4 regions of the Staphylococcus sp. NRL 16/872 genome follow, and region 1 is predicted to be linked to each of the others. Evidence: riboswitches for the same ligand, from Rfam matches in the RefSeq annotation. Region 1 holds a riboswitch; each other region holds the start of a gene.
What was found. Region 1 has a riboswitch for S-adenosylmethionine ahead of metX (homoserine O-acetyltransferase MetX). Riboswitches for the same ligand answer to the same signal wherever they lie in the genome.
Positions count from the first base shown of each region.

Region 2: it holds a riboswitch for S-adenosylmethionine, as region 1 does, so the genes downstream of both, metK (methionine adenosyltransferase) here and metX (homoserine O-acetyltransferase MetX) in region 1, are expected to answer to the same signal.
Region 3: it holds a riboswitch for S-adenosylmethionine, as region 1 does, so the genes downstream of both, MT340_RS09885 (methionine ABC transporter ATP-binding protein) here and metX (homoserine O-acetyltransferase MetX) in region 1, are expected to answer to the same signal.
Region 4: it holds a riboswitch for S-adenosylmethionine, as region 1 does, so the genes downstream of both, MT340_RS01755 (MetQ/NlpA family ABC transporter substrate-binding protein) here and metX (homoserine O-acetyltransferase MetX) in region 1, are expected to answer to the same signal.

Region 1 covers NZ_CP119327.1:13,210-15,416, reverse strand. The annotation lists gene MT340_RS00060 (YybS family protein) at 1-181, opposite strand, end outside; gene metX (homoserine O-acetyltransferase MetX) at 280-1,248, opposite strand; SAM riboswitch class I at 1,322-1,425, opposite strand; gene MT340_RS00050 (AzlD domain-containing protein) at 1,524-1,853, opposite strand; gene MT340_RS00045 (AzlC family ABC transporter permease) at 1,850-2,207, opposite strand, start outside.
Region 2 covers NZ_CP119327.1:1,088,708-1,090,914, reverse strand. The annotation lists gene metK (methionine adenosyltransferase) at 149-1,345, opposite strand; SAM riboswitch class I at 1,463-1,573, opposite strand; gene pckA (phosphoenolpyruvate carboxykinase (ATP)) at 1,738-2,207, shown strand, end outside.
Region 3 covers NZ_CP119327.1:1,985,227-1,987,433, reverse strand. The annotation lists gene MT340_RS09895 (toprim domain-containing protein) at 1-345, shown strand, start outside; gene MT340_RS09890 (thioredoxin family protein) at 338-634, shown strand; SAM riboswitch class I at 692-798, shown strand; gene MT340_RS09885 (methionine ABC transporter ATP-binding protein) at 881-1,906, shown strand; gene MT340_RS09880 (methionine ABC transporter permease) at 1,899-2,207, shown strand, end outside.
Region 4 covers NZ_CP119327.1:373,960-376,166, reverse strand. The annotation lists gene MT340_RS01755 (MetQ/NlpA family ABC transporter substrate-binding protein) at 151-966, opposite strand; SAM riboswitch class I at 1,078-1,184, opposite strand; gene MT340_RS01750 (hypothetical protein) at 1,331-1,756, shown strand; gene MT340_RS01745 (LPXTG cell wall anchor domain-containing protein) at 1,934-2,207, shown strand, end outside.

The sequences.
Region 1 (2,207 bases):
CAATCCCAAACGATGGTATTGATTTATTCCACAGAATAACACCAGGGATGGTAGCGAATAGGCATAATACTAAACCAAGAGGTGGTAATACATACGTTACTAAAGCAACAATGACAAGTGCTAATGTCCCTAGTATCGTTGCTTTAGGATGTACTTTTGAAAACACATTCGCCACTCCTATACTTTTTTTGACTATAACCTCTATTTTAACCTCTATGGTGTATTAAAACAAATGGATTAAACTAGCCGTATTCTCTTCTTATTAGAAGTGGTGCTTTCTTATTTACGTTTAAAATTTGTGACTTTTAAGAAATGATAGAGATTGGGTGCCCAGTCATTAAAGTTTAATAGGAAGCCATCATGCCCTACATTATCTGGGACAAAGAAATGGCGATGATATTTAAAGCGCTCCCCTACTGCTCTTACTTGATCATCGGGATAGAGTAAATCATCTGTAAAGCCCATTGTTAATACTTTTGTATCTAAAGACTGTAACACTTCATCAACATCGTCACGACCTCGATCTAAGTTGTGACTATCTAACACATTTAACATGGTTAAATAACATGACAAATCGTAGGTTTCTTTAAATTTATCACCTTGATAACGTTGATAGCTGACGACTTCATCTGGTGTAAAGCGTTCATCATAGCTTTTAGAAGAGCGATAAGTAAGGAAACCTAGTTGACGTGCAATATTTAATCCTTCTTTACCTCCTAATTGAATCGCTTCACGTGCGATTTCATTAAATGCACGACTATATGACGAGGTTTTGTCTGTAGCAGCTAAGATGACCGCTTTGTCTATTTGGAATTGATTGTTATAAAGTAATTCCATCGCTTGCATGCCACCTAGACTGCCTCCAATTAAGATGTTAATTCTATTGAAGCCGAGTGCTTGTATCCCCTTTTCAATGGCTTTAACGATATCTCTTAAGGTTAAATGCTTTGGAAAATGTGGATCCGTTAACGGCGAACTTGAACCAAATGGGCTACCGATAACGTTAAATGTAAGAAATTGGTAATCATATATAGGCATGTAGCCACCATCAATAATTTCACGCCACCATCCAGGATGTTCGTCCGTGCCATAAGTTAAATGATTACCTGTAAGCGCATGACAAATGACGACCAAAGGCTGACCTGAATAGCCCACATGTTCATAACGTAACTGTAAATTTTCAATGGTTTCTCCTGATTCTGTCGTAAAGGGTCCTAGGTTCAATGTATCTACGGTATAATTTGTCATGCAATTACCTCCTTTAAATAAAAAAATCGCTTCCTACTCTTTGTTTAAGAAGTAAGAAGCGATTACGCTTTAATACTTATCATTCGAGTAGTGTCTCGTTGGTTTTAGCACCGTACTTGAAGTTGCCGGTTGCTGAAGCTTCTTCGGGCCAAGTCCCTCTGCTTCTCATAATAAGGTTTCATGTTATTTTATTTATTTACACGTTAACTTTCGTTTGAATTTATTTTATCTGATTGTCGGTATAACTTCAATGGTCAGCTGTTTGGTGCTGCCTTTTAAAAGAAGAAACGTATACCGGCAATAAGTGCGATGCCTATGAGTATAGTTACGGTTAGGCTACGTGTGATGAGTGCGATAATAACGGTTGGGATGGTTACGAGGATGTACGGGATGTTAAGTGTGTAACCTTGAACGCCTTGTTCTTGCACAATGATACCGTCTAGGATAAGCGCTGTGAATAATGTGATTGGGATGAATGATAACCATTTAATGACGGTTTCTGAGAGATGAATTCTTGAAATCATTAAGAATGGTATGATTCGAATGATAATGGTTACGAGTCCACATAAAACGATTAGGATTAACATATGCCAAGATGTTGTCATCGGTCCATCACCACCCCTAATGTTGCTGCGAAGATTGATGCGAAAAGAATAGCGACGTAAGATGGCATGAACCAACTTAAGATGAGCATCATAACGATCACGCATGCAATTAATACAAGATATATTTTTAGTTTTGAACGTGTGATAGATTCAAATTGAGCCATTGCTAGAAAGATGAACATAGCTGTGATAGCGAAGTCTAACCCCAGCATTTCTGGATTAGAAATATATTTACCGAATATATGTCCTGCCATGCTTGCAAGTGCCCAGAAGATATACGCTGTAAGATTAAGACCGTGTAACCAGCGATCGTTAATTGTCTCCCCTTTCAAGTGAGGCGTGATGGCTACACCA
Region 2 (2,207 bases), 1.1 Mb from region 1:
GCTCCTTCAGACTTTGGACAAAGCTTTTCAGTCTTTAAACTTAAAATGACTTTGTCAACAAACTTCCTTTTATACTATCAATAATCTTCATTATAATAGAAATGATTAATAATTTCGATATAAATCATCAAAACTTCAATAAAGGCTGCTATGCTTGTACAGCATCTTTTAGGACATTAACTTTGTCTAATTTCTCCCATGGTAATAAGACATCAGTACGTCCGAAATGACCATAAGCTGCAGTTTGTTTGTAAATAGGTTGTTTTAAATCTAACATTTTAATAATACCTGCTGGTCTTAAGTCGAAGTGCGCTCTAACTGCTTCAACTAATTGCGCTTCTGAGACTTTACCAGTGTTAAATGTATCAATAGAAATTGAAACTGGTTCAGCTACGCCAATCGCATAAGCTAATTGAACTTCACACTGATCAGCTAACTCAGCTGCAACAATATTTTTAGCTACATATCTTGCTGCATACGCTGCTGAACGGTCTACTTTAGTTGGATCTTTCCCACTGAAGCAACCCCCACCATGACGTGCATAACCACCGTAAGTATCAACAATAATTTTGCGACCTGTTAAACCAGCATCTCCTTGAGGACCACCGATTACGAAACGACCTGTAGGATTGATAAAGAATTTAGTTTCTTCGTCAATTAAACCTTCTGGTACTGTAGGATAAATAACATGTTCTTTAATATCACTTTGAATTTGTTCTAGTTCAACATTATCTGCGTGTTGAGATGACACAACGATTGTATCAATACGTTTTGGTTTATCATCTTCATCATATTCAACTGTTACTTGAACTTTGCCATCTGGACGTAAGTAGTCTAGAATGCCATCTTTACGTACATCTGATAAACGTTTAGCAAGTTGATGCGATAAGAAGATTGGTAAAGGCATATATGTTTCTGTTTCATTTGTTGCATAGCCAAACATTAGACCTTGGTCTCCAGCACCAGTTGCTTCGATTTCTTCTTCTGAAATATCTTCACGGTACTCTAATGCTTTATCTACACCTTGAGCAATATCTGGAGATTGTTCATCAATCGCAGTTAATACTGCCATTGTTTGATAATCATAACCATATTTTGCGCGTGTATAACCAATATTTTTAATCGTTTCTCGCACTACTTTAGGAATATCAACATATGTAGTAGTAGAAATTTCTCCTGCAATTAAAGCCATGCCTGTAGTAACTGCTGTTTCACAAGCAACACGTGCGTTTGGATCATCTTTTAAGATTTCGTCTAAAATGGCATCAGAAACTTGGTCAGCAATCTTATCAGGGTGTCCTTCTGTCACTGATTCTGAAGTAAATAAACGTTTATTATAAGTCATGTTTTGCTCCTTTATATATTTTATATTTACGAAAATTCTCTTTTAAATTGTGAGCTCAAAATAAAAGAGCCCTCTTCACTATATAAGATAGAGAGAAGGCTCTTAAACGTCCATTCGCTCTTATCGTTCAGACCTTATATGTCTGCAAACGGTTTGGCACCTTTCTTTTTATAAAAGAGGTTGCTGGGTTTCATTGGGTCCATGTCCCTCCACCACTCAGGATAAGAGAATCCGTTACTAACTATACTATCGAATCCCCTTAACAATGTCAATTTCGATTTTTAAAAGTTTTTGTCTTTACCAGGTGGAATAATTAAACCATTATGTTATACTAATTTAATGTAAAGGCTTACACGAAATATATTAATAATTAGATGCTGGAGGGATTGGGTATGTCAGTAGATACATACAGCGAAACACCTAAAATTAAACACTTATTAGAGAAAGAAAGTTCACTGTTCCAACTTTCTACTACACAACTTTACAATAAAATTTTAGATAACAACGAAGGTGAATTAACTGAACTAGGAGCAATCAACGCAAGTACTGGTAAATATACTGGACGTTCACCTAAAGATAAATTCATCGTAACTGAACCTTCTTATAAAGATAATATCCACTGGGGAGATATTAACCAACCTATTGATGAAGAAACTTTCTTAAATCTCTACAATAAAGTTTTAGACTATCTTGATAAAAAAGATGAACTCTACGTTTTCAACGGTTATGCTGGAAGTGACAAAGATACTCAACTTAAATTAACGGTTATCAACGAATTAGCATGGCATAACCTATTCGCACAAAACATGTTTATCAGACCTGATTCATTAGACGAAGCTAAAGATATTAAAGCTAACTTCAC
Region 3 (2,207 bases), 570 kb from region 1:
GATAAGAAGAGAGTACAACAAGTCATCGCTGAGCCTGTCAATATTATCTGTACACATGGTACAATGAGTATCGACAAAATAGATGATATGATTGAATCATTATATGATAAGCAAGTGTATGTACTTGCAGATTCAGATGACGAGGGTGAGAAGATTAGAAAGTGGTTTAAACGATATTTAAGCGAAAGTGAACATATCTATGTTGATAAAACATATTGTGAAGTCGCACGATGTCCTAAAAACTATCTAGCTAATGTTTTGAGCAGATACGGTTTTACTGTTCGAAAAGAAAAACGTCTCATACCTAATTTAACGACTGAAAGGTTAGTATTAATGAATGAGTAGTACAATAAAAGTAGAAGATATTAGTGAAAACTTCAAAGAGGATAAACATCTTATATTTGGGTATACACCCATGTGTGGCACATGTAAAGTTTCTGAGCGAATGTTAGACATCGCAAACGAAATCTTAAAGTTGCCAATTAAAAAAATTGATTTAAATTATCATCCAGAATTTAGCGAAGAAAATAAAATTATGTCTGTGCCTGTGTTAATGATTATGAATAAGGATAAGGAAATGGATAGAATTTATGCATTTCAATCCGTTCCTAATTTGTTAGAAAAGTTAAAATAATTATTGACGAATATATAGTACGATGGTAGGATATAAATTAATTAAATAGTGCGAAAACTCTTATCAAGAGAGGTGGAGGGATGTGCCCTATGAAGCCCGGCAACCGTCTAAATAATAGAAATGGTGCCAATTCACATAAAGTTTAACACTTTAGAAGATGAGAGAAAGATATATAAATGCTTTCTCAACTTTTATAAAGTGAGAAAGCATTTTTTAATTACATAAAGTTTTAAGGAGGCACTTAACGTGATTGAATTAAATCAAGTAGTAAAACGCTATCACACAAAGAATAAAGATGTTCTAGCAGTGGATCACGTTGACTTAAAAATAGAATCAGGCTCAATTTTTGGAGTTATCGGATTCTCTGGTGCTGGTAAAAGTACGTTAATTAGAATGTTTAATAATCTAGAAGCACCTACATCAGGTGACATAATTATAGATGGTGACAATATTAACAAACTTTCAAAAGCAGAGTTAAGAAGAAAACGTCAAAAAGTGAGTATGGTTTTCCAACATTTTAATCTATTGTGGTCACGAACTGTTTTAAAAAATATTATGTTTCCACTTGAAATTGCTGGTCATTCAAAAGTGAAAACTCGAGAAAAAGCATTAGCACTTATTGAGCTTGTGGGTTTAAAAGGTAGAGAAAATGCTTACCCTTCAGAATTATCAGGAGGTCAAAAGCAAAGGGTAGGTATCGCACGTGCCTTAGCCAATGATCCAGACGTGTTGTTATGTGATGAAGCCACAAGCGCGCTTGACCCACAAACTACCGACGAAATTTTAGATTTACTATTAAAAATCAAAAAAAGACAAAATCTTACAATTGTTATCATCACGCATGAAATGCAAGTAATCAGACGAATTTGTGATGAGGTAGCTGTTATGGAGAATGGCCGTGTCATTGAACAAGGTAGAGTTAGTGAAGTCTTTGAAAATCCTCAACACGAAGTGACAAAACGCTTCGTTAAAGATGATTTGGATGATGATTTTGAAGCATCAATTAAGCATCTAGAACCTTTAGATTCCGATGCTTACATTGTGAGACTTAACTTTAATGGTAACAATGCTACTGAACCTATCGTGTCTTACATAACTAAAAACATGGATATTGATATAAATATTCTTGAAGCAAATATTAAAAATACGCGTGATGGTTCGATTGGATTTTTAGTTATCCATATTCCACATATTTCACATTTGGCTTTTGAAGAATTTAAAAATGATTTGCATAAGCGACATGTCAATGTGGAGGTGATTAAGCATGAATAAATCATATGGTGATATTCTTCATGAAATGATTACAATGCCTAATGTCCAGTGGCCAGATGTATGGCAAGCGATTTATGAAACGTTATACATGACTATCGTTTCGACAATTTTCGCTTTTATTCTTGGCTTAATCTTAGGTGTATTACTCTTCCTATCAGCGAGAAGTCATTCTGCTGGGGCAAGAATTTTTTATAGTATAGTTTCATTTGTTGTTAACTTATTCCGAGCAATTCCATTTATCATTTTAATCTTGTTATTAATTCCATTTACAAGTGTCCTTTTAGGAACAATAAGTGGTCCG
Region 4 (2,207 bases), 360 kb from region 1:
CAGGATAGAAATTAAAATAATTTCGTCGTCCTGCTCCGGTAAAGATAATTAATATTAAAAAAGGGCTTAATATAAGCGTATTTTCAATTCAACTGGCTACTGCCAAAATATTTATTGAAGACGAGGCATGTATTTTGTTTCGACTTCTTTCTAATTACTTTCGTATGGGATAACATCATCACCATATTCTTTTTTAATATAGTCTTTAATTTCTTTAGATTGCATTACTTTTAATAGTTCTTGGAACTTTTTGTCCTTTTTATGACCTTCTTGCACGGCGATGATATTGGCAAACGGTGATGATTTACCTTCTATTACAATGGCATCTTTAGAAGGTTTCAAACCATTATCTATTGCATAGTTTGAATTCATTATGACAGCTGCACCTTCCCCATTTTTATATGTTTTAGGTAAAAATTCTGCCCCTTGTTGATGATTAAATTTCAAGTTCTTTTTATTTTCAGCAATATCTTCAAATTTTGCATCTTCAATTTTGATGCCTTTTTTAAGTTTAATTAATCCTTCATCAACAAAGAAAGATAAAAATCGACCTTCTTCTGCTGGATTATTAGATACATAAATAGTAGAACCTTCTGGAATATCTTTTAAATGTTTATATTTTTTACTGTACACTCCCATTGGTGTTGTAAACACTTTGCCTAACTCTTCAATTTTATAACCATGACTTTTCTTTTCAGCTTTCAAATAAGGGACATGTTGGAAGAAGTTAGCATCTACGTCGCCTTTATCCAATAGTTTATTCGGCACTTTATAATCATTCACTTCTTTTACTTCTAAATCATAACCTTTTTTCTTTAATTGATCTTTAGCTTTTTTTAAGACGTCTCCATGTGGTGCAGGTGATGCTGCAACAGTAATTTTTTTATTATCCTCTTTATCTTTGCCACAACCTGCTAAAACTATAATTAATACTAAAATACTGATAACACTCAACCATTTTTTCAAGAATACCGACACCTCTCTTTAAGAATGCTTCAATTACGCTCCAACTCTTAAATACTTATAAGACATAAAAAAATACTTTCTATTGCCTAAGAGAAAGTACAGATACACTTTCTCTTATCTCTTAAAGTAAGTCCTACTTTATGTGAATTAGCACTATGTCATTGAATGACGTTTGCCGGGTTTCATAGGGCACATCCCTCCACCACTCTTGATAAGAGTTTTCATGTTTTATTGAATTGATATTATATTAGCACTAGACATAGATAGAAGCAATATAATTTTTAGAATATTCTAATTTCTTTAGATGTGTAGTTTCTTTCATGGAGGGAATAATATTCAAAACGAATTCGAAGGATGACTCATTATGCTACGCTACGCCTACCACTTACTTAGTGCTTTATTCATCAGTATTATTTTGCTAATGACTATGACAGTTATGGATGTCTTAGCACAATCGACTCATTTAACATTATTGCTAATTAATATTGATTTTCTTGTAGATCCTAGTAAAACACCATTAATTCTCGAATTGTTGATTCACGTATTTATTGGTTTTATCATTTATATTATTTTCTTTGCGATTTATCATATTTCTAAACCGTTTTATAAAATCAGTTACTTCTTATTGTTCATTGTTTTTGCAGCATTATATCCCCTATTAATTGTTATGGCTCAACGCTCATTTTTCCATTTTAGTTGGGGAGAATATGGTTTATGGATGATGGCGCACTTGATTTTTATAATGTTAATGGCTTTTGCAATTTCTTACTTTTCAAAAAAGAGATTTTAAAACCTAGACATGAAAATCTTAAAAAAATCTTTACTATCATTAACTTATATTTACAAACTATGCTTTCTTTAACTTAGATTAAAAATTCAATAATGTTTACTTTAAATCCCTATTCAACTGTTATTTCAGTGCTACACTAAAGTTGTAATTGATAATAAATGAAATGGGGTTTTCATTGTGAGGAAGGTCTCTCTAATTGTATCAACTGTTTTAACAAGTACAGTTTTATTAACTGTAACAAATCCATCTCATGCATCTGCTACAGAATTTGTAACGCAAGATAATGCTCAACAAGTTGCAACAATGGCGATGTCAAACAGTGGAGGCAACCCTGATTTACAAAACTTCAAAAAAGCAGTAGATAAGGGCGATTACTTTGAAATCATCAGTCAAAATAAATTAAATGCTGGGAACGGGGTTTACAAAGTCTATAAAACTGGTGAAGTAGAAT